Regions from separate parts of the Gordonia mangrovi genome, predicted to be linked through region 2. Evidence: predicted binding sites of a transcription regulator. Region 2 holds the regulator's gene; each other region holds the start of a gene.

Region 1 (10,423 bases), 1.9 Mb from region 2:
CGATTCAACACGACGCCGGCCAGTACCGAGGCTTTCCGGGGCGGGCTGGCCGGAATCGTCGACCGGTGAGCGCTACTGCGTGTGCACCACCATCACCGGGCACGGTGCGACATGCAGCACCGATTGACACGTCGACCCGAGCAGCAGTCCACGGAAACCGCCGCGCCCGCGATTGCCGAGTACCACGAGCGGTGCGTCCTTGGCCTGATCGAGGATGCTCTGCGCCGGTTTGTCCACGCTGAGAACGGTGTCGACGTTGACATCCGGATACTGCTCGCGAAGATCGCCAAGCTGCGCAGTCACCAGCTCCACCGCCTCATCATGGAGCTGCTGCCGGGGCGGCATGTGCCGACCACCGATGACCTCACCGGACAGCGCACTGTAGGTGTGGACGGCGACCAGCGACGTCTTCAGCAACTGCGCCTGACGAAATGCCTCCACTGCGGCCTTGTGCGCGACCTGCGAGCCGTCCAGTCCGACCACGACAGCGCCGGCCGGCGGTTCGGCCGTTTCGGCGGGCGGAACCACCACCACCGGACAGTCGCCGTGCGCCACCACATACGTGCTCACCGAGCCCAGGAGTAGCCCCGTCACTCCCCCGCGTCCACGGCTGCCGACCACCAGGTAGTGCGCCCGCGACGACAGCGCCCGCAACAGCAACGCCGGGCGCGCCTCGACGATCGACGCCGCCACGTTCAGACCCGGGGCCACCTTCTCCGCCAGAGCCGCCGCCTCGTCGACGCGCTCGCGCGCTTCGTCACGCAGCCCGTCGAGGAACGCCTGCGTCGGCACGACCGGCGGGTTCTCGAAGGCGCACACGACGTCGAGCGGGAGGTTCTCGCGTTCCGCCGCGATGGCCGCCCATCGCGTGGCGACCAGCGCGTTGTCCGAGCCGTCCACCGCCACCACTATCGAGCCATCACGTACAGTCATCGACCGCCTCCTCATCCGTAGTCCGTTTCCCGCGACACCTCCAGTTCACTCCTGATCGACGTCCGGGGTCAGGGCATTTCGTCCCTCGATGTGCGCTTTCGATCAACGGGTTGCGGACATCAAAGATTGCGGTTAATCTCGAAGATACGTTCGAACGGCGGGCTGGGGGGCTACACAGTGTCGGGCAGCGGTCAGATCAGGGATCAGGTCAGTGAAGTGCAGCAGCTGTATGCGCAGCTGCACGACCTGCTGGACCGCATCGACGCCGTCGACACCACCCGCGCTCCGCAGGATGCGATCCTCGATGTCGCCGAACAGCACGAGCGTGCCTATCGTCGGATGAGTCTGATGGGGCATCGCCGGATGATGGACTGCAACGACCGCGGCGTGGCCGGCCAACTCGGGTACCGCCATATCGGCGAGATGATGGCACATCATCTACGCATCCCCGATCATCGCCGCCGCATGAACCATATGCGGGCGTTGGCGCAATTCCGTTCACTGCAGGGCGAACTCACCCCGCCCCGCTATGCGGCGTTGGCTGCGGTGGTCGCCGAGGGAGCGGCCGCGCCCGCCCATGTCGATGCTGTTCTCAAAGTACTCAAGAAGATTCCCCGCTCGGTGCCGCTGGACGTCGCCGAGAAGGCCGAGACGATGATGGCCGAATTCGCCCGCACTCTGACCCCCAAACAAATCCTCACGGCCGGAGCCGGACTCCTCGGCCGCATCGACCCCGACGGCACCCTGGCCGACGAGCGTGACCGCGCCCGACGCCGCTCGGTGCTGATCGGCGACCAAGACGATCAGTCGATGAGCGAGATCGAGGGTGCACTCACCCCGAAGGCACGCGCCATGCTCGACGTGATACTCGCGAAGATGGCCGCTCCCGGGATGAACAACCCAGACGACAGCGACTCGCCGCGCGGCGCGACCCTCGACGCCGACATCGACAAGCTGAAAGAGGCCGCCGGCCGCGATCATCGGTCGACCGGCCAACGCAACCACGACGCTCTCGAGGCCCTGTTCCAACTGGTGCTCGACGGTGGGGTACTCGGCAAGAGTCACCGCGGTCTGCCCCCACACATCATCGTCAAGGTCAACGAAGCCGATCTACGCGACCGCGCCGGTTTCGGGCACACCGCGACGGGCACCCAACTACCCATGGCCGACATCATCGAGATGGCCGCCGAGGCGCAGTTCCACCTCGCGGTGTTCAAGGACCACACAGCCGAGCCGTTGTATCTGGGCACCGCCAAACGCTTTGCCAGTCGGGCGCAACGGTTGATGCACTTCGCCCAGGACGGCGGCGGTGGATGTTCGAAACCCGGCTGCTCGAATCCGAGCGCGATCATCGAAATCCATCACGCAGACAAGGATTGGGCCGACGGCGGAACGACCGACATCGACAAGACCGCTCCGGCGTGCCCACCGCACAACCGGATGGTCGGCCCCAAGCCCGGGCAGTGGACCACCCGCATCATCCGCAAAGGTCGTGACGCCGGACGCGCCGGGTGGTCACTGAACCCACTCGACGGCAGCCCACCCGGACCACCCCAAGTCAACCGGGTGCACGAGGTCGGCGAACTGTTCGAACACTACCTACGCACCGGCACGATCAGCGAGGACCCACAAGCCGCCGAACCCGAACCGCCGGTTGCGGCCGCAGCGGTTCAGCGCCAGCCGATCCCCCCGGCGCGAGCGGCCGCGCGTGCTCGACGCCGAAAGCGCAAGCGGCGTCGCACGAGTCACCAGGCCCGACGACGGCTGCTGGCTCGGGTGCGGTAGGTCGCGAGATTCTCGCGCGCCCGTCGATCAACCGCGCGCGAAACTGCACGCGCGGTTGGTAGCTGGGCGCGCGAAGTCTCGGTCCGTCGGCCCGCCTACCGCCCGCCGTAGTCGAACCGCGCCTCGTCGAGCTGCCGCACAAGGGCCGGTTCCAGCACCTCGGCGGCGGTGGCGGTGAGGTGCGAGTCGTCGCGGTAGAACAGGATCTTGTTGCGCGCCGGGAAACACAGGTTGCCGTCGCACAGCAGGTCGTTGACGCCGATGGTGAGGATGTCGGTGCTCTGTCCGCGGGCCTGCTCGTCGAGGATCGGTTCGATCCGGGTGAAGCCGTCGAGCTCGAAATCGCACCTGTGCCAATTGTCCATCGCACCGGAGATGCAGTCGGGGATCTGGAAGCCCGGATACGGGGTGTCGGCGATGTAGACGATCTTCGCGCCGGTCGAGCGCAGCGTGGTGAGCGTGTCGTCCCAGGCGGCCTCGACGTCGTCGCGGTCGGGGACGTACGTCGACAACGACGACACGAAGATGATGCGCGGCTCGATCGCCTGGATGTCGGCCAGCGCATCCCGCCGCCACTGGGCGCACTCGGGTTGGGTGTACGGGTCGGCGACGCCCGGACGTGGTTGCAGGTTCTGCGCCGGGCACGCCGCCTTGGTGAACTGGTGAACACGCCAACCGTGGGTGGAGCCGATGCTGCGGATCGCCTCCGACCAGTGGTCGGCGTGACTGTCGCCGAACAGGACCACCGGGGTGCCGTGATCCGGCCCGAAGGTGCAGTCGACGCCGGCGGAGGGTTCGCCGACCGGGATCAGACATTCGTGCGGTTCGGGGCGGTCGTCGTAGGCCTGGAACGGGTTGGGTACCACCGGTCCCGCCGGCTCACCGCTCTCGGTGCCGAACACCGACTGGTAGCTCAGCGCGGCGTTGGCGACGGTGTCGCGGCTGGCGATCTGCACGGTGAGGATGCCGGCAATCATCGTGACGGTGAGTCCGACGACGACACCGGTGATGCCGACCGAGATCGACGCCGAGGTGTTGCGGCGCAACTCGCGGTTGTTGATGATCGGTTCCTCGAAGAACAGCGTCGAGAGTGTGGCGATGCCGAGTGCCGCCAGTGATACCAGCAGCAGGACCGGCCACGACGATGCGCCGGTGACGGTTTCGAAGAGGACGATGGCCGGCCAGTGCCAGAGGTACCAGGCGTAGGAGACGCGGCCGAGGAACGTCAGGGGTGGGGTGGCGAGGAGGCGGCCGGCGGTGAGGTTGGGGGTGTGGGGTTGGGGGGAAGGTGCTCGGGCGGAGGCTGGGAAGAGCTGGCCGGCGGCAATGACCAGGGCGGCGGCCATGGTGGGCAGGAGGGCGGCGGTGCCGGGGTATGGGGTGTGCGCGTCGATCATCGTCGCGGCCACGATGATGCCGGCGACGCCGAGCCAACCCATCAGGATCGCAACGATCGCGGCGATCCGCGGGGTCTTCCGGCGCAACGCGAACAGCGGTGCGATCACGGCGAGCAGGCCGCCGACTCCGAACTGCCAGGCGCGGGTGTAGGTGGCCATGTAGGCGGTGGCGGGGTCGGTCGGGGTGATCCGGATCGAGGCGATCAGCGAGGCGAGCGTCAACGCCCCCACCACGATGCCCACCGCGACGCGCATCGAGACAACTCGGCGCAGCGCGGTTCTCGACGCGATGGCGGCGGCGGCGAACACCGCCAGCGGCCAGAGGAAGTACAGCTGTTCCTCGATCGACAGCGACCAGAAATGTGTGGCGAGGCTGCCGTCGATGGCGCCGGCCAGATAGTCGGCGTTCTGCGACAGGAAGTGCCAGTTGGCCAATTGTGCGGCGGCCGCGAGCAGGTCGATGGCCTGTTTGAAGACTTTGAGCAGCGGCATGGTCAGCGCAGCACCGATGATCGACACCACGATCACCAGCGCGGCCGCCGGGATGATGCGTCGCGCCCGGCGTGCGTAGAAGCCCTTGAACGAGAGCGACCCGGTGCGCTCGTACTCGCGGATCAGCAGCCGGGTGATCAGGAATCCGGAGATGACGAAGAAGATGTCGACGCCGACGAATCCGCCGGTGACGAACGGCACGTGCGCGTGGAACAGCACCACCAGCAGGACGGCGATGCCGCGCAGGCCGGCGATGTCGTCGAAGAAGGTCCTGGCGGCGGGGATGCGCACCGGCGTGGTCGGCGCCTCGGAGTCGACCGTCGTCACGCGCCCGCCCACGGCAGCATGATGTCGAACCAGCCCAACGCCAACGCTCCGATGAACAGGATCGCGCTGGTGTAGCCGATCACCTCCCAGGCAGTGATGCGGTTCCAGTTGGTGGAGCGGGGGCGGTGCTCGGTGCGGGTCGGCAGCGGTCGGGTGGCCTTCTCTGACCCGTCCAGAACTTCGGCAGCCGGCTCCGCAGCGGACGGGGAAGCGCGCTGCTCCGAGAGCGGGGAGAGGCGCGGCACCAGCACGCGCAGGAATTCCAGCAGCAGCGGGCCGGTCAGATAGGTGTAGGCGATGACGAAGCCGAGCATCATCCAGAAGTCGGCGAGGCCGTAGACCACCACGTCGCGGATGATGAACCCCCAGAACGCCAGCAGCGAGCCGCCCAGCGCAATGCTGCCGAGCCAGGAGATGGATCGCGCCAGCGCGTTGCTCTTGCCGATGGCCCCGGTGGGCACCCAGTCGATCTCACGGCCGATCACCTTGTGCCAGATGGCGATGGTGTGGGCGAAGCTGTAGGCGATCTGGACGCGCAGCACCTCCAGCCGCCATCGCGACCGCGACACCAGCGGGAACAGCACCACGTACACCCACAGCCCCAGCAGGAACGGCACGAGCTGTCGGGGCTGCACGTCGTCGGGATAGACCGCCGCCATGATGATGCCCGGCAGGAACAGCAGGAAGACGTTCATCGCGGTGGTCAGGTAGTAGAAGATGCCCGCCCAGTGCGCCAACCACTGCCGCACCCGCATCCGGCGCGGCGCCTCGATGTGGTCGTTGCGCAGCCGTGACAGCGAACCCTGGCACCAGCGGTACTGCTGGTTGAGGAAGCCGGCCAGATCCGACGGGCACAGTCCGCGCGAGAGCACCACGGGTACGTACCGGATCTCGTAACCGGCCTGCTGCAGGTGCCGGCCGGTGTGCAGATCCTCGGAGTGTTCGATCGCGGCGAACCCGTCGACCTGCTCGAGCGCACTGCGCCGGTAGACCGCCGACGTGCCGACACAGTTGGCCGCACCGATCCGGTCGCGCGACGGCAGCACCCAGCGGTAGAAGAACTCCTGGGTCGCCCCGGCGGTGCGCTGAATCCAGTTCATCGCCTCGGTGGTGGTGAACGTTTGCGGGCTCTGCGCGATGGCCACCTGCGGGTCGTCGAGGTAGGGCACCAGGTGCTGCAGGAAATCCGGGCGTGGGCAGAAGTCGGCGTCGAAGATGACGATCAGCTCGCCCGAACTGACCGTGTACGCGTGGCGCAGGTTGCCGGCCTTGCGCAGATGCCCGCGGTCGGGGCGCACGATGTAGCGGAATCCGTGGTCGGCGGCGAGTTCGCGCACCTCGTCGCGGTCCGCGTCGTCGAGCACGTAGACGGTCAGCGGACTCTCCCACCGCATCGCCGACACGTGCCGGTAGGTGTTACGCAGGATGTCGACACCCTCGCCGCAGGTCGGCAGGAAGACGTCGACCGACGGATGCCGGCTGCCGCTGGTCTGCCAGTCAGTGATCCGCTCCTGATGCGACCGCCACGTCACACGACGCCGATACGTTCCGGTCAACGCCGACAATGTGGTTCCGATCACATTTGCGCCCAGCACAAGGAATACCGGCCACAAATAGGGCCGACCGGTGGCGAAAAGAAACATCGACCAGCCGACCAGTACAAAAGCCGCGATCAGAAACAACTGGATCCAGCGCATCTGCGGACCCAGATAGTCGTAGACCTCGTCGCTGTGGGGCGGCGACACGGCCTGCGGATCGTATTCCGGCGCAGGCGCTTCGGACTTGCGGCGGCTCAACGGTCGTTGAGCGACGGAGATCGGCTCGGTATCCGCATCGGCGATCGCCTCGACCGCCGAGTCGCGTCCCCCGATCACCAACTCCATTCGACCAGAATCGGTGACCGTGCCCGTCTACGCAAACTGCGGAAATGCCATCGGCCCGGAACCGACGATGGCCGAGTTCGCCGACGCAGTGAGAGCCGTTACCTTTCTTCTGTGCAACGGCGGTGGAGAACGGTGGCGGTGGCCTGTGTGGTCGCCGTGTCGCCGATGGCCGCGGCGTGCGCATCCGTGGACCCGACCGCGGTGCCGGCGAGCACCTCGTCCGGCGTCGCGATCAGCGCGGATGCCCGTTCCGGGCGCGGTGAGGTGATGCGCACCGATCCCGGTCTCGACACCTGGACGGCCGCCCTGCCCGCCGACACCGACATCAACCGGATCGTCTATCGCTCCACGTCGGGCGTCGACGGCGCCGCCACCGCGGTCAGTGGCGCGGTTTTCATACCTTCGGATGAACGACGCCCCGCCGACGGGTGGCCGCTGATCGCCTACGCACACGGCACCACCGGCATCAGCCGCGATTGCGCACCGTCGGACCGGCCGGACATGTTCGGCGATCTCGGCGCCATCGACGACTTCCTGCGTCGCGGCTACGCCGTGGTGACCACCGACTATCAGGGCCTGGGTATCCGCACCGGCGAGCCCGCCGCGCACCCCTACCTGGAACCGCACACGGCGGCCTACAACGTCGTTGACGCGGTCCGCGCGGCACGGTCCGTCGAGCCGTCGATCGGATCGCAGTGGTTCGCGGTCGGCCGATCACAGGGCGGCGCGGCGGCGTGGGCGACCGCCGAGCAGTACGCGGCCTACGGCGACGACACCGGCGAGCTGCTCGGGGCGGTGGCGGTGGCGCCGTTGCTGGATGCGACGTATCTGGTCCACAACGCCCAGGACGGGGCGTTGACGGTGGCGCAACGCTACCTCTATCCGCTGCTGGTGCAGGGCGTGGCGCAGGGCTCCGACCAGGTCACCCCGGGCGATCACCTCGGGCAGGGCGCCGCAGGCACGCTGTCGTGCTCGTCGACGGCCACGGCGTTGGCCGCCCAGCCCGCCCCGCCTGACGAGTTCCGGGCCGTCACGCCGGGTGCCGCCGACGATCTGATGGCCGCCGTGCAGGCCTACGCGTTGCCCCGGGACTCCACCGAGGTGCCGATCATCGCGTTCTACGGCAGCCGCGACGACATCATCCCGCCCGACGTAATGCAACTCACACTTGCGCGTGCGTGCGGCGCCGGAGACCGTGTTCTGCGGGTCCGCCGTGAGGGGCAAGGACATTCGCTGGACCCCGGTTCGATGATGGCGAAGTGGATGAGCGACCGCCTCACCGGACAGGTCGCGCCGAGCGACTGCTGAGCGCGTCGGTGTCCACTCATCGAGAGCGTCGGGCCGGTTGCCCGCTACAGTGACACGGTCGGGGGCGGCGCTGAAGCAAACCGGCGCTGCAGACCGGCGAATTGGGTTTGTGGTCGATTCGGGAGTCTGGAGTGTGCGGGGATGCCGAAAGTTGTGAAGCGGATCTGGGATTCGGCGCCCCTGTGGGCGTGGATCGTCATGGGCGTGTGCGTGATCGTGCTGGCGGTCGGGCTGATCGTGTCGTCGAACCGCACCGCGCCGACGTCGTCACCGGCGGCGCAGTCGCTACCCGCCACGAGCACCGCGATGCAGACCCCCGCGACCGTCGCGTTCGTCGATGATGCCCGGGCCAATCCGGAGACCCCGAAGACCCTGGTGTTGCTCGGTGACTCGACGGGCGCCGACCAGAACGGATGGGCGCCCGCACTCGGCGAGTCGGTCAGCCAGACGCTCGGCCGCCCGGTGGCCACCAGGTACTGGAACCCCGCCACCGACAGCTACGGCGAGATGGTGGGCCTGGGCGACGGCCCGAACGGCCCGGTCGGATTCTGGAACGCCAGCGCCTCGGGCAAAGACGCCGACTACACGCTGGACAACCTGGACACGATGATCGCGCCCGATGTGACGCCGGATCTGATCATGCTCAACTTCGGCCACACCCAGGACACCAGCGCGCCGCTCGCTCCGCAGCTGCAACCGCTGATCACCGAATTGCGCCAGCGCTACCCCGACGCCGACCTGGTGGCCATCAAGCAGAGCCCCGCGCAAGGAGCGGATGCCGACGCACAGCTCGAGGGCTTCGCGGCCGCCATGGACGCCGAGGGCATCCAGGTGATCGACGTGAACTCCGCCTTCCCCACCGACACCACCCAACTGTCGGCGCTGCTGCGGGACGGGGTGAACCCGAACGCCGACGGCCAGCAGCTGTGGACCAAGACGGTGCTGGCGGCCTACGGGCTGCCCGAAGCGCAGTAGCCGTTCGCGGCATCCGGACCCCATGAGTGCGTCCGCCTCGTTCCATGCGCTGGTCATCCTCAACCTGCTGTTCGTGACCGGCGCCTGGTGCCTGGCGCGGCCGTCGGTGCAGGCGGCGATCGTGCTCGTCATGGTGTCCGGCATGTGGGTGGTGGGCAACGGCCCCATCGAAGGTCGGGTGCTGTGGAGTTACAGCCGTGCGCACGGCATCACCGAATCGGATCTGCTGTCGGTGATCGGTGTGATTATCGCGGCGATCACGGTGTGGCGGGCGCGTCCAGGTGGGCGGCATCGGCGCTCCTGAACGCAGCCACCTCGATTCGCCGAAGCCACCGTGCTTCGGATGCAAGGTGGATTGCGAGAAGTGGGGTGGGTGCAGATGCACACGCCAACTCAGCCGTCACCCATCGACGGTCCGATGGGTGACGGCTGAGGGTGTGCGGTGCGGCGCTGGTTTCGGTGCGGGTCTACCGTGCCGGCTGCTACGCGGCCCGCGCCGGTGAGATGGCCTCGATCACGCTCCAGATGAGTTGAGCCAACGGCGTGGCGACCACCGCCGGGAGGCCCTGCGCCTGGAGAAAGATCGAGATCAACGGAACGGTGACGACCGCCCAGTCGAAGTTCTCGAGAAAGTCGTCGATGATCGGTTCGAGGTCAGCCGACCCCGAGGAGGAGCCGCTGGAGGAACCAGCAGAGCCGCTCGAGGAGCCCGCCGAACCGGTGCCGGGCTCCTCGACCTCCGCCTCCTCTGCGGTACCGGCCTCCTCGACCTCTTCGATCTCCTCGTCGACCGGCGAGGTCTCGAGAGCCGCGAGAATGGCCTGCTTCATCGCCTGCTTCTCGGCCATCGACGGCGCCGATGTGGCGATCACCGCCGCCGACGGCGTCGCGTGCGCCGGCGCGGTGGCCAGGCCGGCAGCACCGGCGGTCCCCACCAACGTGAGTGCGGCGATACCTGTAACAAGTGTCTTCTTCATTCAATCTCCCCGAAGATTGCGTGAACACAGGTCCTGCGTGAACACGATTGTGCCGGACAGCCTTTGCCATCCACATCGCAACCTATCAGCTGGTGGATGTCCCCGCCGGGCCGGTGGCGGGGCTCACAACCCAAGCCGAGTGTGTGCGGGGTGCGGAGCGAGAGGACGGATCCAGCGGTGGCCGTACTGAGCGATCCTCACCCGCTACCGTCGTCGACCGCCGTTTAGCGGCTCCGGCACGACATCAGGTGGTCAACCCCTGGGCTCGATCGCCGAGAGTCGACTCCGCGCCGGCCGCCTCGAGCAACCGGCCCGACATCGTCTTGGCGTGAACGTGCTCACCGCC
Region 2 (10,423 bases):
GCATCGAGCGCGGCGAGTAGTGGATCGTCGGCGCGTGCGGGAAACAGTGCCCGGGTGTCGACACCGGCAGCCGATGCGACGCGGGCGACGTTGATGCCCTTGCCGCCGGGCTCGGCGCGAACGGCGCTCGCACGCTGCACGGCGCCGTGAACCAGGGGAGAGGTCAGTTCCAGCGTGCGGTCGAGACTCGGGTTCGCGGTCACGGTCAGAATTTCCGGAGGCAGGTCGGTCTCGGCGGGCACGGAGACATGTGGGGTGGGCATGGGCTCTCTTTCCGTGGGGTGGTCGGTGATCATGCGATCACCGTCTCGATGCCGTGGTCGGCGAGTATCGCCGCGAAGGCGGGTTCGATTCCGGTGTCGGTGATCAGGACGTCGATGTCCTCGAGTCCGGCGAACGATGCGAGGTCCTCGTGGCCGGTCTTCGACGAATCCGCCAGTACCACCACACGATTGGCGACTCGAACGATCGCGGATTTGATCGCTGCCTCGTCTGGGTCCGGGGTGGACAGGCCGTGCGCGACGCTGATGCCGTTGGTGCCGACGAAGGCCGTGGTGATCCGGAGCCGTTCGAGTGCGGCAACGGCGTCGGCGCCGACTGTCGCCTGCGTTAGTCCGCGTACCCGACCGCCGAGCACATGCAGGTCGTCGGCGCCCTGTGCGGCGAGGGCGCCGGCCACCGGGATGCTGTGCGTCACCACTGTCAGCCGTCGGTCGCGGGGGAGGGCGAGGGCGGCCTGGTAGGTGGTGGTGCCCGCGTCGATGAACACCGAACCGCCATCGGGCGGGAGGAATCGTGTCGCGGCTCTGCCGATCGCGAGCTTCTGGGCGGTATGCGACAGCAGGCGCTCGTCGATGCCCTGCTCACCGACCACCGGGGTCGCACCCGGCCGCACGGCGCCCCCGTGGACACGCTGCAGATGTCCGTTGCGCTCGAGGACGGCGAGGTCGCGGCGAACCGTTTCACTTGTCACGTCGAACAATGACGCCAATGCGGTGACCGAGGCGCGGCCGTTCTGCCGTACCTGGTTGGCGATCGCCTGTTGGCGTTCCTCCGCGTACACGAATGTCCTCGTCTGTTGATTTGAGTGGGGTCCAATGTGGGTATATCTGTGTTTACGCCTGTTTGTGTTGACAAGTCAAGGATTTCTTGTAACTTGAATCACAACGTGACCAGAGGCGTCCACGCGGCACATCGTGCCCATGCGATCGGACAAGTGAGGATTTCGATGGAGCACACACACGTACTGAACGGAACACCGGTGGTCGGCGGGCATGCCTACGGACCCGCGATCTGGCCTGGCGAACGTCCGGTCTACGACCCATCCGACGCCGCGTCCGTCGTCGAGGATGAACGTGAGGTCGAGATCAAGCGTTTCACCGACGCCGCCGCCGCAGTCGCCGGACGGTTGCGTGAGCGCGCGTCACACGCCTCGGGTGCCGCGGCGGAGGTGTTGTCGGCGACCGCGGGTCTGGCCGAGGATCGCGGCTGGATCGGCGCGGCATCGGGACTCATCAAGAAGGGGACGGCGGCCCCCGCCGCCGCAGTCGCCGCGACCGAACAGTTCGCGACGATGTTCACCAAACTCGGTGGGCTCATGGCCGAGCGGGTCACCGACCTCAACGATGTCCGGGACCGTGTGGTCGCCGAACTGCTGGGCGTCGCCGAACCGGGTGTACCGGAACCCGCCGAGCCGTCGGTGCTGCTGGCCGACGACCTGGCGCCGGCCGACACCGCCGGGCTGGATCCGAAGAAGGTCACCGCTCTGGTCACCCGGCTGGGCGGTCCGACGAGTCACACCGCGATCATCGCGCGACAGCTCGGTATTCCGTGCGTCGTGGCGGTGTCCGGGCTCGGCGCGGTGGCGGCCGGAACCGTGGTGCTGGTCGACGGGACCGCGGGCACATTGGAGGTCGATCCCGATGCCGGCGACGCGGCCGCCCGCGTCGAGGAGAGCCGCCGGATGGCGGAACTGGTGGCCGACTGGCGCGGGCCGGGTGTCACCGGTGACGGCCGACCGATCGCGGTGCTGGCCAACGTCGCCGACGGTAGGTCGGCTCGTTCGGCGACCGCCCATCCGGTGGAAGGTGTCGGGCTGTTCCGCACCGAGCTGGCGTTCCTCGATCGCGCGGACGAACCCTCGGTGGAGGAGCAGACGCGTCTCTATCGGGAGGTGCTCGATGCCTTCGAGGGCCAGAAGGTGGTGATCCGGACGCTCGATGCGGGTTCCGACAAGCCGCTGAAGTTCGTCACGCAAGTCGAGGAGACCAACCCCGCGTTGGGTGTGCGGGGCAATCGCATCGCCGACGAGCACCCGGAGATTCGTGCCGCCCAGCTCGACGCGATCGCAGCGGCCGCCGACGGTCATCAACCGACTCCCTGGGTGATGGCGCCGATGATCGCGTCGGCGACCGAAGCAGCCGAGTTCGCCGGTGAAGTGCGCCGCCGCGGACTGATCGCCGGTGTGATGATCGAGGTACCGGCGGCGGCAGTGCTCGCCGAATCGATCCTCGCCGAGGTCGACTTCGTGTCGATCGGCACCAACGATCTCACCCAGTACACGATGGCGGCCGACCGGATGTCGGCGGAACTCGCGTCCCTCACCGATCCGTGGCAACCCGCGGTGTTGACCTTGATCGGCGGAGTCGCTCGTGCCGGCGCCGTCGTCGACAAACCGGTCGGGGTCTGTGGCGAGGCTGCCGCCGACCCGCTGCTCGCCTGCGTACTGGTCGGATTGGGGGTGACGTCCTTGTCGACTGCGCCCGCGGCCGCTGCCGCGGTCGGCGCCAGGCTCGCCGAGGTGACCGTCGACCAGTGTCGGGCGGCTGCCGAAGCCGCACTCGCCACAGCGGATCCGGCCGCTGCGAGAGCGGCGGCGACTGCGGCACTCGCCGCGGCGCCGGGATCCTGAGGCGCGGCTCCGACGCTGCGGGATCAGACCCGGCGCATCACGGTGACCACCTTGCCGAGTACTGCGGCGTCGTCACCCGGGATGGGCTCGAACAGATCGTTGTGCGGCATCAGCCAGACGTGACCGTCCTTCCGCTTGAACGTCTTGACGGTGGCCTCGCCGTCGATCATCGCTGCCACGATGTCGCCGTTGTCGGCGACACTCTGCTGGCGCACCACCACCCAGTCCCCATCGCAGATCGCCGCGTCGATCATCGACTCGCCGACGACCCGCAGCAGGAACAGTGAACCCTCGCCGACGAGTTCCCGCGGCAACGGGAACACGTCCTCGACGGCTTCCTCGGCGAGGATCGGTCCGCCGGCGGCGATCCGGCCGAGCACGGGGACGAACGTCGGCGTCGGCAGCTCGCTCGCATCGCCGGACGCGGCGGACGCACCACCCGGCGGGATGTGCTGGTCCCCGTCTTGGATGTTGACCGCGCGAGGACGATTGTGGTCGCGCTTGAGCAGACCCTTGCGTTCCAGGGTCCGCAGCTGGTGGGCGACCGATGAGGTCGAGGTGAGGCCTACCGCGTCACCGATCTCCCGGATGCTCGGTGGATAGCCGCGCTCGCGCACCGACGCCCGGATGTACTCCAGCACGCCCCGCTGTCGCGGGGTCAGTGCGGCCTCCGCGGCCTCCGGGTCGGCGGCCGCGCCATCGGCTGCCGAACCCGCATCGGCCGCTGCCGACGTCTTGTCCGCAGGTGTCGTGGTTGTGTCGTCGTTCCCGCGGGAGGCGCCGCGCCGCCCGCCGGCCTTGTCGCTCATCGGTCGAGTCCTTCCTGTCGGGAATCCGGCATGGCCGGCTCCGGGTGGCTGGTCGAGATCGGGACCTGCTGGTCAGTGTCCATTGGCGGCCCATCGGCGCCCGTCACCATGCAGCCGACATTATCTGAACAACCCGACAGGTTCAAACATGTGTTCGACGTGTGTCGAGACATTGTCGGAGTGGCGTGCTACAAATCGAACATGCGTTCTCTCGAACACATGAGCGACGGTGTTCGAGGGTGTGCCGCCCGACCCCCACAGCACATTCCCCACAGCACATGCAGCCCCAGGAGGACACGATGAGCACAGCCACACTGCATCGCCCGATCCGATACGCCGATACCCCGATGGCAGCGACTTCGACCGTCACGAGCCCGAACGCCACGAAACCGGCCGCGCGGGCCCTCGACTCGCGCCGGCGCGAGCGGTACGACGCCACCGGCCCGGCGGGCCGTCGTCCGGGCGGGTCGGGCGCAGCGGCGTCGGCGCGCGTCGCGGGCACGCGCTGTGCGGCATCGGCGATCGATCGTCGGGTCGTCGCCCGGCGCCGCGCGACGGCGGCGGCCGTCATGCTCGGCGGGGCACTCGCCCTGCTGGTGTGGGTTGTCGCCATCATCGGTTCGAACTATGCCGCGTCGGTGCAGCCGGCCCCTACCGGAACCGAAATCGTCCATGTGCGACAGGGCGATTCATTGAGTTCCATCGCCGATAGGATTGCGCCGGAGGTTCCGCGCCAGGCGGTCATCGAGCAGATCGTCGAACGCAATCGGCTCGCGGATTCCGGCCTGCGGGTGGGTCAGGCTCTGGTTGCTCCCGCATACAGCTGAGCGCCTGACGGTATCCTCGATGGCACAGGGTCCGGCCGGGAACCGGCACGGCGTGGCGGGCGACCGGCGCGCCGGTGTGTCCCGAGATGTGCGTGAGGACGACATGCGCTGCCCGTTTTGCAAGAACGAAGACACCAAGGTCATCGACTCGCGTGTCGCCGACGAGGGGCAGGCGATCCGACGGCGCCGTGCATGTGCGGAGTGCGGTCGCCGATTCTCCACTGTCGAGAGTGCCGTGCTGTCGGTCGCCAAACGCAACGGTGTGACCGAACCGTTCAGCCGGGAGAAGGTGATGCGTGGGGTGCGTCGTGCCTGTCAGGGGCGCGATGTCGCCGAGGACGCGCTCGCCAAGCTCGCGCAGCAGGTCGAGGATGCGGTGCGCGCATCCGGGTCGGCCGAGATCCCCAGCAACGAGGTGGGCCTCGCGATCCTGGGACCGCTCCGCGATCTCGACGAGGTGGCGTACCTGAGGTTCGCTTCGGTGTACCGATCATTCGACTCGCTGGAAGACTTCCAACGCGAGATCGACGACCTCCAGGGCAACCTCACCCACGAGCGCTCCGCGGAATCGGCCGGGTCCGACGATCGCGTCAGTGCCACCGACGGGCTCAGCTGAACTGATCGAGGGCGCGCATCGCGCGCTTCTCCGAGATCGGCCGGGCGGTCCCGAGGCGCTGCGCGAACAGACCGACCCGCAATTCCTCGACGAGCCAGTGGGCATGCTCGTCGAGCGCCTCACGTCGGGCCGCAGGCAGCTGCGCGGCACGCTGATTCCACTGCGTCACCACGCGGTCGACCGCGGCCAACGACGCACTGTCGCGGGCGGCGGCGCCCGGTAACTCCGAGAGTCGGACGGTGGCCGCCTCCAGATAGCGCGGCACGTGGACGAGTTTCTCGTGTGGTGTCGCGGCGACGAAGCCGTCGAAGACCAGATTCTCGAGCTGCTCGGCGACGTCGTCGGCAGCCACTGATCCGCTGACCCGGTCGATCTGCGCCCGCAACGGTGCGACACGCCGCAGCACGTCGGTTGTCGTCGCGAAATAGTCCGGTGCGCGCTCGGCGACCCGGGGGCCGAGATCGTCGCGCAGCCGCCCGAATGCGGCCGTCGATCGGACGGCGATCAGGTTCTGGCCGGCTGCGAGGTCGCGGATGGCACGTCGGGTGCAGTCGGCGACGAGTCCGTCGACGTCGCGGTAGGGGCTCTGACTCAACGCCAGGCGTCCCGCTGCATCGAGGGTCGATGTGATCTTGCGCGACAGTGGTGCGATCGCGAGGTCGAGCAGCGTCACCACCGCTGCGGCGTGGCGGCGGTCGCGTTCGGCCTGTGTGCCGAACTCGCCACGGGCGACCCCGATCGGGCGACCGGTCCCGTCGGTCACCGTATCCAGACCCACGTGATGGGTGATCGACTGCCCGGCAACGGTTGTCGTGACCGTAGCAGGCAGGTCGCCGATCCCGGTGGTGGTCCATGCGGTGAACACCTCTGCGGGCTCGGACTGCTCGCCCACGTCGTCGAACTTCTTCTTGAGCGTCTGCAGCGACTTGTCGGTGGCGAGGACCGAGCCGTCTCGGTCGACCACGGCGAAATTCATGGTCAGGTGAGGCGGGATCTTCTCCGGCGCGAAGTCGCCGGGCGCCACGGTCATGGTCGTGATCGCACTCAACTCGCGGGCCAGACCCGCGAGCAGGGGTTCGGCGCGCGGCGTCAACCGGGACAGCGCGAGATCCGCGAAACGCGCAGCGGGCGCCATCGACTTGCGGAGCGCCTTGGGCAGTGACCGGACGAGTTCGGTCGCGAGCTCGCCGCGCAAACCGGGTACCGACCAGTCGAAGCCGGCCGGCCGCACATGGTCGAGCAACGCCCGCGGGATCACCACGGTCACACCGTCGTCGGGGGCACCCGGTTCGAAGCGGTAGCGCAGTTCCAAGCGGGTCTCGCCCTGCTGCCAGGCGCCGGGGAAATCGGTGTCGGCAACGGCGACGTCGGTGGCGACGTCCTCCGGGCGGAGATCGAGGAGGTCCGGCTGTGCGCGCCGAGCCTTCTTCCACCAGCTGTCGAAATGTCGCGCGGACACCACCTCGTCGCCGACGCGCGCATCGTAGAAGTCGAACAGCTGTTGTTCGCTGATCACCACGTCGCGGCGTCGCGCGCGGTGCTCGACGTCTGCCGCGGCCTCCAGTAGTGCGCGGTTGCTGTGGAAGAACGCGTGCTCGGTGCGCCAGTCGCCCTCGACGAGGGCATGTCTGATGAACATCTCCCGCCCGGTGGGCGGATCGATGGGGCCGAACCGCACCCGGCGGCGCGCCACCAGCGGGACACCGTAGAGCGTGACCCGCTCGTAGGCCATTGCCGCGCCGCGTTTCGCCGACCAATGCGGTTCGCTGTAGCTGCGGCGGACCAGGTCACCCGCGAGCTGCTCGACCCACAGCGGGTCGATCGCCGCCACCGTGTGGGCGAACAACCGTGAGGTCTCGACGAGTTCGGCCGCCATCAGGAACGGCGGCGGCTTGCGCGCCAGCGATGACCCCGGAAAGATCGCCAGCGTGGTGTTCCGTGCACCCAGGAACTCGCGCGAATCGCCCTGTCGGACAGCGATGTTGCCGAGCAGTCCGGCCAGGATCGCGCGGTGGATGGCGTCGGCGTCGCGTTCGGTGGCGCGCACCGTCCAGTCGAGATCGGTCACGACCCGGCTGAGCTGTCGATGCAGTTCCTGCCATTCCCGTATCCGCAGAAAATGGAGGAACTCACGCTCGCACAGCCGCCGGAACTGATTCCCCGACAGCTCGCGGCGGCGTTCGGCCAGGTACGACCAGAGCTCGAGATGAGCGAGGAACTCCGAGCCGGGTACGGCGAACCGGCGATGGGCGGCGTCGGCAGCCTCGCGGTGTTCGGCAGGGCGTTCCCGCACGTCGGGGATCGACAGGGCTGCGGCGATCACCAGGACATGGTCGAGACATCCGCCGTCCCGAGCGGCGATGAGCATGCGGGCCAGTCGTGGATCCACCGGGATGCGGGCCATCTGTCGGCCGACCTGGGTGAGCACCGGCTCGTGGTCGTCGCGCTGGGTGTCCCGGATCGCGCCGAGTTCGGTCAGGACGGCCATGCCATCGCGGATGGCGCGGGCATCGGGCGGTTGCACGAACGGGAACTGCGACACGTCACCGAGCCGCAGCGACGCCATCTGCAGGATGACCGCGGCCAGGTTGGTGCGCAGGATCTCCGGATCGGTGAACCCGGCACGGGCGTCGAAGTCCTCTTCCGCGTAGAGGCGGATGCACACGCCGGGCGCGACGCGGCCACAGCGTCCCGCGCGCTGGCGGGCGCTGGCCTGCGAGATCGGTTCCACCGGTAGACGATTCACCTTGGAACGGGTGGAGTAGCGGGAGATGCGCGCGGTGCCGGTGTCGATCACGTAGCGGATGCCCGGGACGGTCAGTGACGTCTCGGCGACATTGGTGGCCAGCACGATGCGGCGGCCGGAGGATGGCGCGAACACGCGCTGCTGGTCGGCGATGGACAGTCGGGCGAACAGGGGAACGATCTCGGCGCCGGCGGAGGCGCGGTGCCGCAACGCATCGGCGGTCTCGCGGATGTCACGTTCGGTGGGCAGGAACACCAGGATGTCGCCGGTGCGCCGATTCGACCACAACTCGCCGACCGCGGCGTCGATCGCCTGCGCCTGATCGAGGTCGCGGTGGTCGCTGTCGGGGTCGCGCGCGTCACCGTACGGGCGATAGCGGATCTCCACCGGGTAGGTGCGCCCGGAGACCTCGAGGATCGGCACCTGTCCGCCGTCGACGGCGTCGGCGAAGTGTCGGGCGAACCGATCCGGCTCGATCGTGGCGGAGGTGATGATCACCTTGAGGTCGCGGCGCTTGGGCAGCAGCCGGCGGAGGTAGCCGAGGATGAAGTCGATGTTGAGGCTGCGTTCGTGCGCCTCGTCGATGATGAGCGTGTCGTAATGGCGCAACAGCGGGTCGCTGGCGATCTCACGGAGCAGGATGCCGTCGGTCATCACCTTGACGAGGGTGTCGGCCCCCGCGCGGTCGGTGAACCGCACGGAGTAGCCGATCGCGTCGCCGATCTGCGATGCCGTCTCCTCGGCGATGCGGCGGGCGACCGAACTCGCCGCAATCCGCCGGGGCTGGGTGTGGCCGATGGCTCCGCGGACTCCGCGGCCGAGTTCCAGGCAGATCTTGGGTAGCTGGGTGGTCTTGCCCGAACCGGTCTCGCCGGCGACGACGACCACCTGATGATCGGTGATGGCGGCGGCGATTTCGGACCGCGCCTCGGAAACGGGCAGTTCCGGTGGAAACTCGGGCACCGGCACCGCTGCGCGGCGACGGTGCACGCGTGCCTGCGCCGACGACAGCTCGGAGGAGAGCCGTTGCCAGGCCGCGGCCTCGGGCTGGCGCCCGAGTTTGTCCAGCCGACGGCGCAGTCGATGCGCATCGACGATGGTCAGCTCATCGAGCGTGTCGAGCACTGCGCGACGGTCGGCGGAGGTCGGTGCGGGCATGATGCATCCAGGATATGGGGTCGTCGCGAGTGGGCCCGCGCACATCCACATCGCGGGCGATCGTCGGGACCGACGACCCGACTCCGATGACCTGGCTCAGACGAGACCCCCGGCGACCGGCATGATTGACCCATGGCAGGTTCACTTTGGCACGGCTTCGCCGACATGGGATCGGTCACCGCGAACGGACCGTTCGTGGTGACCCGCGGACAGGGTACCCGGATCTGGGATGCGGAAGGTCGCGAGTATCTGGACGCGACCGCCGGCTTGTGGTTCACCAACATCGGTCACGGGCGAGCCGAGGTTGCCCAGGCCGTCGCAGACCAGTTGGGCCGTCTCGCACACTATTCCGGCTTCGGCGACCTCACCGCCGACGTGACCGCCGAGCTGGCCGAGCGCTTGGCCGCGATCGCCCCGGTCGCCGGCAGCAAGATCTTCTTCACCTCGGGCGGCAGCGACTCGGTGGACACCGCGGCGAAACTCGCGCGGCGATATTGGCACGAGATGGGCAGACCCGAGAAGAACATCGTCGTCGGTCGCACCAAGGCCTACCACGGCATGCACGTGGCGGGGACCGCGCTCGCGGGGATACCGGTGAACCGTGAGGGCTACGGGGAGCTGATGCCGGACGCCGAGACGGTGGAGTGGGACAACGCCAAGAGCTTGCTCGGTCTGATCGAGCGCCTCGGGTCCGAGCGGATCGCGGCCTTCTTCTGTGAGCCGATCATCGGTGCGGGCGGGATCTATCTGCCGCCCGAGGGCTATCTCGCGGAGGTACGTCAGATCTGTCGCGATCACGACGTGTTGTTCGTCGCCGACGAGGTGGTCACCGGATTCGGACGCATCGGGGGTGAGTCGTGGTTCGCCTCGTCGCGGTTCGATCTGGCGCCGGACATGATGACCACCGCGAAAGGGCTGACGTCGGGGTACGTCCCGATGGGGGCGGTGTTCATCGCGCCGCACCTCGCCGAACCCTTCTACGCCGGTGGTACCTGGTGGCGACACGGGTACACCTACGGTGGGCACGCCGGTGCCGCGGCGGCGGCGATGGCCAACCTCGACATCATCGAGCGCGAAGGGCTGCTGGCCGAGGCGGCGCGCCTGGAGTCGGACCTGGCCGCCGCCTTGGGTCCGTTGGCACACCTCGATTCGGTCGCCGAGGTCCGTACCGGTCTGGGGGCGGTCACCGCGGTGCAACTGGCCGATCCGGCGCAGGCACAGCCGATGGTGGGGCGGCTGCGTGAGCACGGTGTCAGTGGACGCGCGGCCGGGCAGGGGGCGCTACAGATCTCCCCGGCCTTCGTGATGACCACCGACGAGGTCGGCGAGCTGGCCGGACGCATGCACGCCGCGCTG
Region 3 (10,423 bases), 970 kb from region 2:
CTGACCCCGGTACGGGCTGGACCGGGTACGAGGCTTCGTGGCCCTGTCCGTGAATTCGTCGGGGGTCTTCGGCGTTCGATGAACGACTGGCTGCGGGGTCGTCGTTCAGCGCAGCGCGGGCATCACCTGTTGCTCGAAGAGTTCCAGACCGGCGGTGTCGTGCGCGATATCCGGGAAGTAGAAGATGCCATAGGACATCCCGCGGTCGATCATGCCGGAGAGGTTGTCGATCACCTGTTGCGGCGTACCCACCGCCGGCATGCCCCGGAACGCACCCATCGTCGCCTTCGCGGCGTCGGCCGGCACGTATGTGGCGAGCTTCTGTTCGAGTGCATCCAGTCGGCGGTCCACCTCTGCCGACGTCTCCCCGACGATCACGTTGTAGTTGGCCGAGCGAACGATCGAGTCGTAGTCGCGACCCAGGTCGGTGCAATGCTGCTGCAACACCGCAGACTTGTGCGCAAACCCCTCGGGAGTGCCGTCGAAATTCGTGAAGTCGGCGTACTTCGCGGCGATGCGCAGCGTCTTACGTTCGCCGCCGCCGGCGATCCACAGCGGGATCCGTCCGGCCGACGGGCGCGGCGCGCAGATGGCGTCGTCGACCCGATAGTGCTTGCCGTCGAGCGTGGCACGGCCGCGCTCCCAGGCCTGTCTCATGATCTGCACACCCTCGTCGAGCCGCCCGAGCCGCTCACCGGCCGAAGGGAAACCGTAACCGTAGGCGCGCCACTCGTGCTCGTACCAACCGCCACCGATGCCCATCTGCACCCGGCCACCGGAGATCAGGTCGGCGGTGGCCGCGACCTTCGCCAGGTACATCGGATTGCGATAGCTCATGGCCGTGCACATCTGCCCGATGTCGACGCGGGAGGTGGTGGCCGCGAACGCCGACACCAGCGTCCACGCCTCGTGGGTCGCCTCGTCGGTCGGCATCGGCACGGTGTGGAAGTGGTCGTAGACCCAGATCGAGTCCCAGTCGCCGGTATCGGCGCGGTCGGCCAGGCCCGACATCACCGACCATTGGTCGGCCGGGGCTATCCCGGTGAGATCGAGCCGCCACCCCTGGGGAATGAAGAGACCGAAGCGCATGTCCTCACGCTACCGTCGTGACTCGCCGGACGACCTAAAATGACCGGGGAGTCCGACGGCGGGGTCGGCGGGGGCAGGCAGGAGAACGAAACCGATGGCAAAGGGCCGCACCGAACAGGTGGCGATGACGCGGGGGATTCTTCTCCGCACCGCCGAACGGCTGTTTGCCGAGCAAGGCATCTCGTCGGTGTCCAACCGACAGATCAGCGAGGCCGCCGGCCAGGGCAACAACTTTGCGGTCGGCTACCACTTCGGTGGCAAAGTCGAACTGGTGCGGTCGATCCTCGCGCACCACAACGCGGCGATCGAACCCCTTCGCCATGCGATGCTGGCCGATCTGACCTCGGAGGTGGAACTCCGTGACTGGATTCGCTGCTTGGTGCGCCCCCAGACCGACTATCTGGACTCGCTGGGCGCACCAACCTATTTCGCGAGATTCTGCGCCCAGATCACCACAGACCCGCGGTATGGCCGCACACTGTACGAGCAGGCCGACATCTCCGCCGAACTGATCGCGTTGCTCACCGGTCTGTATTCGTCGCTACCGCCGTTGCCGCCGCGCGTCCTCGAGATCCGCGACACCATGGCACGCAACATGATCCTGCTGACCATCGCCGACCACGAACGAGCCTGCGCCGACGGCGCCGCGTCCCGCTCGTGGTCGGATGTCTCCGATCAGATCGTCGACGCGCTGGTCGGCATGTGGCTGGCCCCGGTCACCGGGGCGTCCGACGATCCGTCGTCGTAGGCAATGACTCAGATGATCGACCCGACATCGCCGCACACCGACCCCATGTTCGCCCCGCCGAGTGCTTGCCACGTCGAGGGCACCACTGCATTGGCTCGGTGAGGATCGTTCGGGTGCCGGCGATTCGCCACGAAATGGATCCCGGAGGGACACAACGCGGTCCGGTCCGCCGCCCGACGAATCGGGGGCGACGCACGCGGTTCGGTCGTCGACCTGTTCAACATCCCAATGGCGGCACCTTTCCCCACCGCCTCGGCTGGCGGCTCCGAGGCGACTGATCCAGCGGCGGGGTCAACCAGTGATAGGGCGGCAGGCTCGCTAGCTCGTTGCTGGGTTCGCGCCGGCCTGCGGTGTCGCATATCGCGCACCACGAGGGTTGGGTGTCAACCGTTGTGGCCGTCGGGTACGCGACACCGTGGTGGCGCCGTCTACGCTGTGGAGTTCTCAAGGGACGGTTGCGGTCCCGACCGGGGCCGGGTGCGTGGGAAGTGGTGGGCCTGGCTTCAGGCGGCTGCGGGCAGGTTGTCGAGGTTGAGGGTGCGTCGGTTGTAGGCGGGTATCGGTCGGCGTTTGGGGTCGACCGAAACGGGTGGGATGAGCCAGGGATGGCGGTCGTGGCCCATGATCACCTCCCATCCGTTGTGGTGGATGTCGGCGTGACACGATGGGCACAGCAGACATCCGTTGTCCAACACTGTGATTCCTCCGTCAGCCCAATGCACGAGATGATGCCCTTGGCAGCGGGTGGCCGCTACTCCGCATTTGATGCAGCACTGATCCCGCTTGTGCAAGGCTTTGCGTAGGTGGGGCGGGAACAGGCGTTTCTCCTTGCTCATCTCCATCGGCACCTGCTCACCGTCGACGATCGCGACGGTCGCGGTGGTGTCGCAGGTCAGGGTGCGCAACGTGGCTTCGGTGAGTGACCCCATGAACGGTAGTTCGGCCAGGTCCGGGGTATCGGCGGGCACGGAGACAAGCATCTGGTGTCGTGGTGCGGACGCGGCATCCCCGCTGCGGGCGGCGATATCCAAGAGCGCTTCGAGGGCGTCGGCGTGGCGGCGCTCCGGGCTGCGGGCATCGGGTGAGCCGTCGGGTTCGGGGCGGGGTGCCGCCAACTCTTCCATCGCCGCACTGAATTTTTCGCCGACTTCGGTGTTGAGGTCGGCGCGCACCTGCAGGCGGCCGTCACCGTCGACGTCGTGGGTGAGGGCGTTGAGGTTGCGGTCCTCGGATGCGGGTAGCCCACCGGTGTCCTCGGCCTGCTGGTTACCCAGCCGGCGGGCGTGTTTTCCGATCTCGGCGGGGGTGGCGCCGGAGAAGAATTGGGCGAGGAGGTCGGTCACGACGTTCAGACGCGCCGGGTCGTCGATCGGTTCCGCCGATCTTGTCGCGACGTGCTCGACACCTTTGCCGACCGCGTCGACATGTTCGGCCGAGATCGCCCCATCGGCGGCATGGGCGCCCAGGGTCGGCAGTTTCGTGCGGGCGGCGGCGATCCGGATCAACCGGGAGGCGACTGCCGGGGCCAACCCCATCACGATCAACAACTCACTCACCTTGCGGCCGTGATCGGTGGCCACGCCGAGTCGGTCGAGATGGCCGACCACCGTCGCGGCGTGATGCTCGATCAGATTGCGCAACGTGACCAGCGCGGTCATCGCGTCGAACGCCGCCCGCCCCGACATGTCGTCGGCGAAACGCAGTTCACGCAATGAATCAGTGATGGTGGTGAGATCCCCCGAAGCTCCCATGACTCCAAGGTATTCGAACGCCCGTTCGACGTCAAGGAATTTCTTGAACATAGTGCAGAGAATTTTTCTCGGGGTGGGGTGGTTTCGATACGCGTCGGGCTCGCAAGCTCGCTCGTCGCTACTCAACCAGCGAGTTGCCGACGGATTGTCGAGATCAGCGAAACCGTCAGAAGTTCTGCGACCACGACATCGACTCCACCCAACAGTGAAAGGCCGGAGGCCCTTTCGTTTCAGCGCCTACCCCACGGCTACCGGATGTCTCAGAGCGGCAGTCCCTGCTCGAGCAGATGCACCGCGTTGAGCAATGTCGACAGCAGGTCATCGTCGGGGGCATCATCGACCGTCTGCGCAAAGTGGAACATCACCCCGCCCGCGGCCGCGATGAACACCCGCAAGCCCATGTCATCAGGTGGCACACCGAGGTATTCGGCGAAGAAGTCCGTCGCCTTAGAGATCGCCCCGTCACTCTCGATCTGGTACGCGGTCCGTAGGGCGGGCTCCGCCTGGATCAGACGCATGCGTTCGGTGCTGCTGGCCCACTCGTCGGCGGTGCCGATGCGGAACATCTCCGTGATCAACCTGCGCAACAGGTCGAAGTGACTCAGGCCGGACGGAATCGCGGCGATCGCCTCCTCGCGCGCCTCCTCGAGATCGTCGGAGATCACGACCTGCTCCTTGGAGGCGAAGTAGCGGAAGAACGTGGTGTGCGAGACCTCCGCCTCCCGCGCGATCTGCTCGACCGTCGTATGCGTGTAGCCGTTCTCGGCGAACAACGTCATCGCCGCGTCGCGGATCGCCTTGCGGGTGCGGATCTTGTTCTTCTCCCGCAAACCGATGCGACGCCCCGGTCCGCAGCCCGGGGACGTCGTCGGTGTGGCCATGCCCATGACCTCCTCGGATCAGGTCGCCGACGCGACCGTGTCCCGTGTCGTGTCGGTGTCGAGGTGCTCGAGTCCGCGGTTGCGGACGGCACCGCCCTCGATGTCGAAGTCCACCACGAGTCGATCCAACCACTTCGGCAGACCCCAGGCTCGATCACCCAGCAGCGCGATGATGGCGGGCACCACCATCATGCGGATGATGAACGCGTCGAAGGCCACCGCCACGGCCAGGGAGAAGCCGAGCATCTTGGCCGTCGTGTCCGGCGCGAGCATGAAGGCCGCGAACACGCTGATCATGATGATCGCCGCCGAGGTCACTACCCGGGCGCCGTGCCGATAGCCGGTGACGATGGCGTCCTTGGCGGTCATCCCGTGTATGTATTCCTCGCGCATCCGAGTCACCAGGAACACCTGGTAGTCCATCGCCAGGCCGAAGACCACACCGATCAGGAAGATCGGCAGGAACGACAGGATCGGCTTGGTGTTGTCGATCAGGCCGAGCGCACCTTCCTGGAAGAACAGCACGGTCATGCCGAACGTCGCGAGCACCGAGAAGATGAAGCCGAGCGTGCCGATCAGGGGCACCCAGATCGACCGGAACACACCGATCATGATCAGGAACGCCAGACCCACCACCACCACGAGGTACGGGATCAGCGCGCTGTCCAACTTGGCCGACAGGTCCGACAAGATCGCGGTCTGGCCGCCGACATGCAGTTCCACTCCCGCGGCCTCGGCGGTCGGCGTGTAGTCGCGGATCGTCTCCATCAGATCGTGTGTGGCGGCATCCGACGGAGCGCTGATCGGGGTCACGGAGATGAGTGCGGTGTCCGCACCCACCTGCGGCTGCGGGGTGCCGTTGCCCATCCACGTCAGAGTAGCCGCATTGGCGACACCGTCGAGGGTGGCGATGTGGTCCACGGCGCTCTCGGCAGCGGCGCTGACGTCGCCGTCCTCGGTGTGCAGCACCACCAGCAGCGGACCGTTGATTCCCTCGCCGAAGCCGCGCTGTAGCAGGGTCTGCGCCTGCGCTTCATCATCGCTGGTCAGCGACATACCGAGTTCCATCTTGGACATCGGGATGGCGGCCAGCGCCAGCACCGCCAGGCCCGCGACGATGAACGGGATCGGCCGGTTGACCACCGTGCGGCCGAACTTCACGCCGACGGTGTCGTAGGTGGGGCTCTCGGCGGCATGTTTGATCCACGGGATGCGCGGGGTGAAGGCGAATCTGCCCACCGCCCCCAGCAGCGCGGGGATCAGGGTGAGCGCGGCGAGCACCGCCATGAAGACCGCGACGGCCGCGCCCATACCCATCTGGGTGATCAGCGGGATGCCGATGACCATCAGTGCCGCGACGGCGATGATGACGGTGAGCCCGGCGAAGACGACGGCGGTGCCGGCTGTGCCGACCGCACGTCCCGCCGCGTCGGCGGGATCTCCGCCGCGCATCCGTTCGGTCCGGTAGCGCGACACGATGAACAAGGCATAGTCGATGGAGACGGCGATGCCGAGCATCGTGACGATCGCTGTCGCGGTCTCGTTGATGTTGAGGAACTCGGCGGACAGCGTCAGCAGCATGATGGTGATCATCACGCCCACCAGACCGGTGATCAGCGGAATGAAGGCGGCGACGAGCGCGCCGAACGCCACGATCATGACCACGAATGCCACGGCGAAGCCGATCAGCTCGGCGGTGCCACCCGGCTCCATCACCTGCATGAGTGAACCGGTCGCCTCGACCTGCAGGCCATCGCCGCGGTGCTCGGCCAGGATCTCCTGCAGCTGCTCCTTCTCCTCGACTGTGAGATCCATGATCTCGATGTTCTGACGGATCTGGATCAGTCCGACGCGGCCTTCGTCGCCGAGCACCGACCCGGCGATCGCCGGATTGGCCTGCGCGGCGACGACCGGATTCACCACGGTCGACGGATCGGTCAGCTCGGGCAGTGTCGTGAGGTCGTCCACGAGTGCGTTGATCTGGTCCGTGTGCGCGGCGAGACCGTCGTCGGCGGCCACCAGGACACTGGTCGACGCCTGCGACTGCTGTTCCATTACCTGCGGGAAGTACTCCTCGATCTGCGAGGTCGCGGTTCCCGAGTCAGTCCCCGGCAGGCTGAAATCCTTGGCAAATTTCGGGCTCAGGGCGCCGACGAGCCCACCGACTGTGATCGCCGCGAGCAGCCAGGTCGCAATTACCCACCATTTGTGTCGGAAGCAGAACCTTCCGACTCGGAACAGCACTGACGCCATGGTCTCCCCTATCGAATCGGCAGCCGAAGCAGTCAAAAGTGTTAGTGACTACCACTTGGTACTGGATAACAAGAAACGCCCGATCTCGCCAGCGAGACCGGGCGTGGAGTGGGCAACGCCTCGCCGAACCGCCGCGCGTGACGCAAGCTATATCGAACACGCGTTCGCATGCTGCGGTAAGCTCGTGGTCATGACCGCCGGCATGCAGTGGTCGCTCTTCGATCAGGCGACCGAGGACGCGGAATTGCTTCCACTGGACGTCACCACCCGACGACACCTGTCCGACGGCGCGTGGGTCGACGTCCGACCCGGCTGGATCTCGGGGTCGTCGGCACTGTTCGACCGGCTACACGCGGGGGCCGCGTGGCGCGCCGAGCGACGGCGCATGTACGACCGGGTCGTCGACGTTCCGCGGCTGGTCGCCACCTACCATTCCGCCGAGACGTTCCCCGATCCGCTACTGGCCGCAGCGCGCGAGGCGCTCGGGCGGCACTACCGCGACGAGTTGCCCGAAGGTTTCGCCACCGCCGGTTTGTGCCTGTACCGCGACGGCTCCGACAGCGTCGCCTGGCACGGGGACCGGATCGGCCGCGGGTCACGCGAGGACACCATGGTGGCGATCGTGTCGCTGGGGTCTCCGCGCCCGTTGCTGCTGCGACCGCGCGCCGGCGGCTCCTCATTGCGGTTCGAGGTCGGCCCCGGCGACCTGTTGGTGATGGGCGGAAGCTGCCAGCGCACCTGGGAACACTCGGTGCCGAAGGTATCCGGGGTCGGTCCACGCATCAGCATCCAATTCCGACCGCCCGGCGTCTGGTGATCGCACCAGCCGGGCGGAGGGCACGTCGTCGACGACCCCGCCGGGATGGGCACGCGGGCGGTGGTGATTCAATCGATGGGAAGTCCACGCCTCGGGGGGGTTGTCCATGAGTCTCAGGTCGCGCACGTCTGCTCTCGCCGTCGCAGGCGCGGCGGCGATCATCGCCGTCGGCGCCGCTCCGGCGGTGGCCGGCCCGCTGGACACCGTCTTCGGCAGCGCCGGCAGCTCGGACTCCGGTAGCGCTGGATCCGGTAGCGCCGGATCGGGCAGCTCCGATCTCCTCGACGCCGGCAGTTCGGCGCTCGGTTCGTCCGGCAACGAGCCCGAGCACTACGGCAAGCTGGGACGCGACAACGCACCCAACGGGGTGAGGTCGATCAACGTCTGGGTGTACGCGCCCTATGCGCAGCCCATCAGCCCGGGCGTGTATCCCCGGAACTCACAGCTCGGTGTCCGCTACAACTCGACCATCGATGCCGGACCCGTGGTCGATGGGGACGAATGCCGAATGGAGGTCCGGCTGTCCGGCCCGAAGGTGCCGGAAAAGGCCAAGCTGTTCAAGACACAGGACTGCACGTCGGTGAAGCCCTACACACTGCGCGCTCCGGGCGCCTACTAATGGGAGCTACTGGGTCTGGTCGTGAGTTTGGGTCAGACTTGGTGTTGGTGGCTGCTGCTGGGTGAGCACTCGTGCCTACGGAACCGTTGATGGCGAGTTCTGGATCGAGACCGTGCCCCTGGTGGTCGGCCAAGAGGGTGTGATTGCTGCTGGGATGTCGTGCCGGCTCCGATGTGGTTTCGGGGTGTGAGCACTGAACCATTAGTTCGCGAGGGTCCTCCGGCCAGCTGCCGTGTTGAACAATCGACGGCTTGGTAGCTGTGAGGAGGCACCGGCAGTGGCAGTGTTGTTCGTCGGGGATGATTGGGCCGAAGACCACCACGATGTCGAGTTTCAAGACGAGCGTGGGCAGGTGTTGCGGCGGGCGCGGTTGCCTGAGGGGATCGCCGGGATCGAGAGGTTCGGGGAGATCGCGGCGACCTTCCTCGACGAGGGCGATCAGCCTGACCAGGTGCTGGTGTGTATCGAGATCGATCGCGGTCCGTGGGTCAACGCGTTGATCGCTGCGGGGTATCGGGTATTTGGAGTCGATCCCAAACAGGCCCATCGCTACCGCGAGATCGTGGTCAGTTCGGGCGCCAAGAGCGACAAGGGTGATGCGCATGCGCTGGCCGAGATGCTGCGGAGTCGTCGCCACCAGTTGCGGGAAAGTGGTGGGGACTCCGAGATCGCGGACGCGGTCAAGGTGGTGGCCCGCGCGCATCAGACGATGATCTGGGAACGCACGCGCCACATGCTGCGGGTGCGTGCGGCGCTGCGCGAGTACTTCCCGGCGATCCTGCTGGTGTGTTCGGCGTTGGATCTGGAATTGACGAGCCGGCCGATCCTGGGCTTGCTGACCAAGGCGCCGACCCCGGCGCGGGCGGCGAAGCTGACCAAAAGCCAGATCCTGCCCCTCCTCAAGGGTCGCCGCAACAAAGACACCAAAGCTGTTGAGATACAACAGATCCTACGCGGACAGCACCTCGGCCAACCTGATCGGGTCACCGACGCCTACGCGGCCTCGGTGCGCGCCTCGGTGGCGGTGCTGGGTGTGGTGATCGAGCAGATCGACGAGCTCGCCGGCGAGGTCGATGCCCATTTTTCCCAGCACCCGGACCATGAGATCTACCTCAGCCAGCCCGGCATGGGGCCGACCGTGGGACCCCGGGTGCTCGCCGAGTTCGGGGACGACCCGTTACGTTTCCGCAACAGCAAAGCCCGCCGCAACGCGGCGGGCACCAGCCCCATCACGAAACAGTCGGGCAAATCGCGGATCGTCTCCGCCCGCTACGTCCACAACGACCGACTCGTCGACGCCCTGATGGCCCAGGCCCACGGAGCCTTCATGCACGACGACGGCGCCCGCGCCTACTACCGCAAACAACGAGCCCGAGACGTCGACCACAACGCCGCGCTACGCCAACTCGCCAACCGCCTCGTCGGCATACTCCATGGCTGCCTGGCCCGCGGTATCCCCTACGACCCCGCCACCGCATGGAAGGACCAAACCCCCGCCGCGGCTTGACATCAAACCTTCAGGGATGTCTCGATCAGCGTCACCGACACCATTTCCGGTGCCTCGAACGCGATTGCCTTCGACGTGCAGTAGGGGCCGATCAGATTGCGAACTCGGTCTTCGTGAGTTGTTCGGAGAGCGCCCACAACTCACCACGGAATGCCGTGTCGTCGGCACGCTTGCGATAGCCGGAGACGCCGGGGGCGCCGCGACTCCCGAACAACTCGGTCGGACCGTAGAACATGCCGTTGGCGGCATCGGGTGAGGTGGCCGCATACAGTGTGGGCAGAGCGCCGCCGGCGGCGCTCTGCGCAAAGATCTTGTTGCCGAACTTCATGAAGACGTCCTCGACGGTCTCCGACCGACCCTGTAGCTCTGTCGCTGCGTAGCCGGGGTGCGCGATCATCGAGGTCGCCGACGATCCGGCCGCGGCCAGTCGCTCGGCCAGTTCTTTGCCGAACATGAGGTTGGCCATCTTCGAGTCCCCATACGCACGCCAGCGACGGTATTTGCGCTTCTCCCAGTTCAGGTCATCGAGATCGATGCGACCGATCTGGTGCATGCCGGACGACAATGTCACCACCCGATCGGTGATCGTGGGCAGCAGCAGAGCGGTCAGCGCAAAGTGCCCGAGATGGTTGGTACCCATCTGCATCTCGAAACCATCCGCGGTGCGCCGCATGGGAACTGCCATCACTCCGGCGTTGTTGATCAGCACGTCGGCGCCGTCGAAGTTCTCGGCGAACGCTCGCACGGAGGCGAGGTCG

The links. Region 2 encodes LexA, which represses DNA repair genes until DNA is damaged. Its sites were predicted from a motif close to CGAACANNTGTTCG; they were not measured.
Region 1: a site for LexA is predicted at 1,073-1,086, ahead of NWF22_RS05320 (HNH endonuclease signature motif containing protein). Genes of this name have one in related genera too.
Region 3: a site for LexA is predicted at 6,876-6,889, ahead of NWF22_RS16770 (alpha-ketoglutarate-dependent dioxygenase AlkB). Genes of this name have one in related genera too.

Annotation. Positions count from the first base shown of each region.
Region 1 is NZ_CP102850.1:1,149,615-1,160,037, forward strand. It holds gene NWF22_RS05310 (glycoside hydrolase family 26 protein) at 1-69, shown strand, start outside; gene NWF22_RS05315 (universal stress protein) at 73-933, opposite strand; gene NWF22_RS05320 (HNH endonuclease signature motif containing protein) at 1,150-2,718, shown strand; gene NWF22_RS05325 (acyltransferase family protein) at 2,814-4,898, opposite strand; gene NWF22_RS05330 (glycosyltransferase family 2 protein) at 4,931-6,817, opposite strand; gene NWF22_RS05335 (alpha/beta hydrolase) at 6,929-8,125, shown strand; gene NWF22_RS05340 (SGNH/GDSL hydrolase family protein) at 8,267-9,100, shown strand; gene NWF22_RS05345 (hypothetical protein) at 9,123-9,404, shown strand; gene NWF22_RS05350 (hypothetical protein) at 9,583-10,077, opposite strand; gene NWF22_RS05355 (isopenicillin N synthase family dioxygenase) at 10,322-10,423, opposite strand, start outside.
Region 2 is NZ_CP102850.1:4,661,744-4,672,166, forward strand. It holds gene NWF22_RS21170 (1-phosphofructokinase family hexose kinase) at 1-263, opposite strand, end outside; gene NWF22_RS21175 (DeoR/GlpR family DNA-binding transcription regulator) at 293-1,063, opposite strand; gene ptsP (phosphoenolpyruvate--protein phosphotransferase) at 1,229-2,911, shown strand; gene lexA (transcriptional repressor LexA) at 2,935-3,720, opposite strand; gene NWF22_RS21190 (LysM peptidoglycan-binding domain-containing protein) at 4,020-4,547, shown strand; gene nrdR (transcriptional regulator NrdR) at 4,651-5,163, shown strand; gene hrpA (ATP-dependent RNA helicase HrpA) at 5,156-9,067, opposite strand; gene NWF22_RS21205 (aminotransferase family protein) at 9,200-10,423, shown strand, end outside.
Region 3 is NZ_CP102850.1:3,690,806-3,701,228, reverse strand. It holds gene NWF22_RS16800 (pyridoxal phosphate-dependent aminotransferase) at 1-4, shown strand, start outside; gene NWF22_RS16795 (LLM class F420-dependent oxidoreductase) at 106-1,089, opposite strand; gene NWF22_RS16790 (TetR/AcrR family transcriptional regulator) at 1,184-1,837, shown strand; gene NWF22_RS16785 (HNH endonuclease) at 2,341-3,588, opposite strand; gene NWF22_RS16780 (TetR family transcriptional regulator) at 3,849-4,469, opposite strand; gene NWF22_RS16775 (MMPL family transporter) at 4,488-6,722, opposite strand; gene NWF22_RS16770 (alpha-ketoglutarate-dependent dioxygenase AlkB) at 6,913-7,539, shown strand; gene NWF22_RS16765 (hypothetical protein) at 7,646-8,158, shown strand; gene NWF22_RS16760 (IS110 family RNA-guided transposase) at 8,442-9,665, shown strand; gene NWF22_RS16755 (oxidoreductase) at 9,757-10,423, opposite strand, start outside.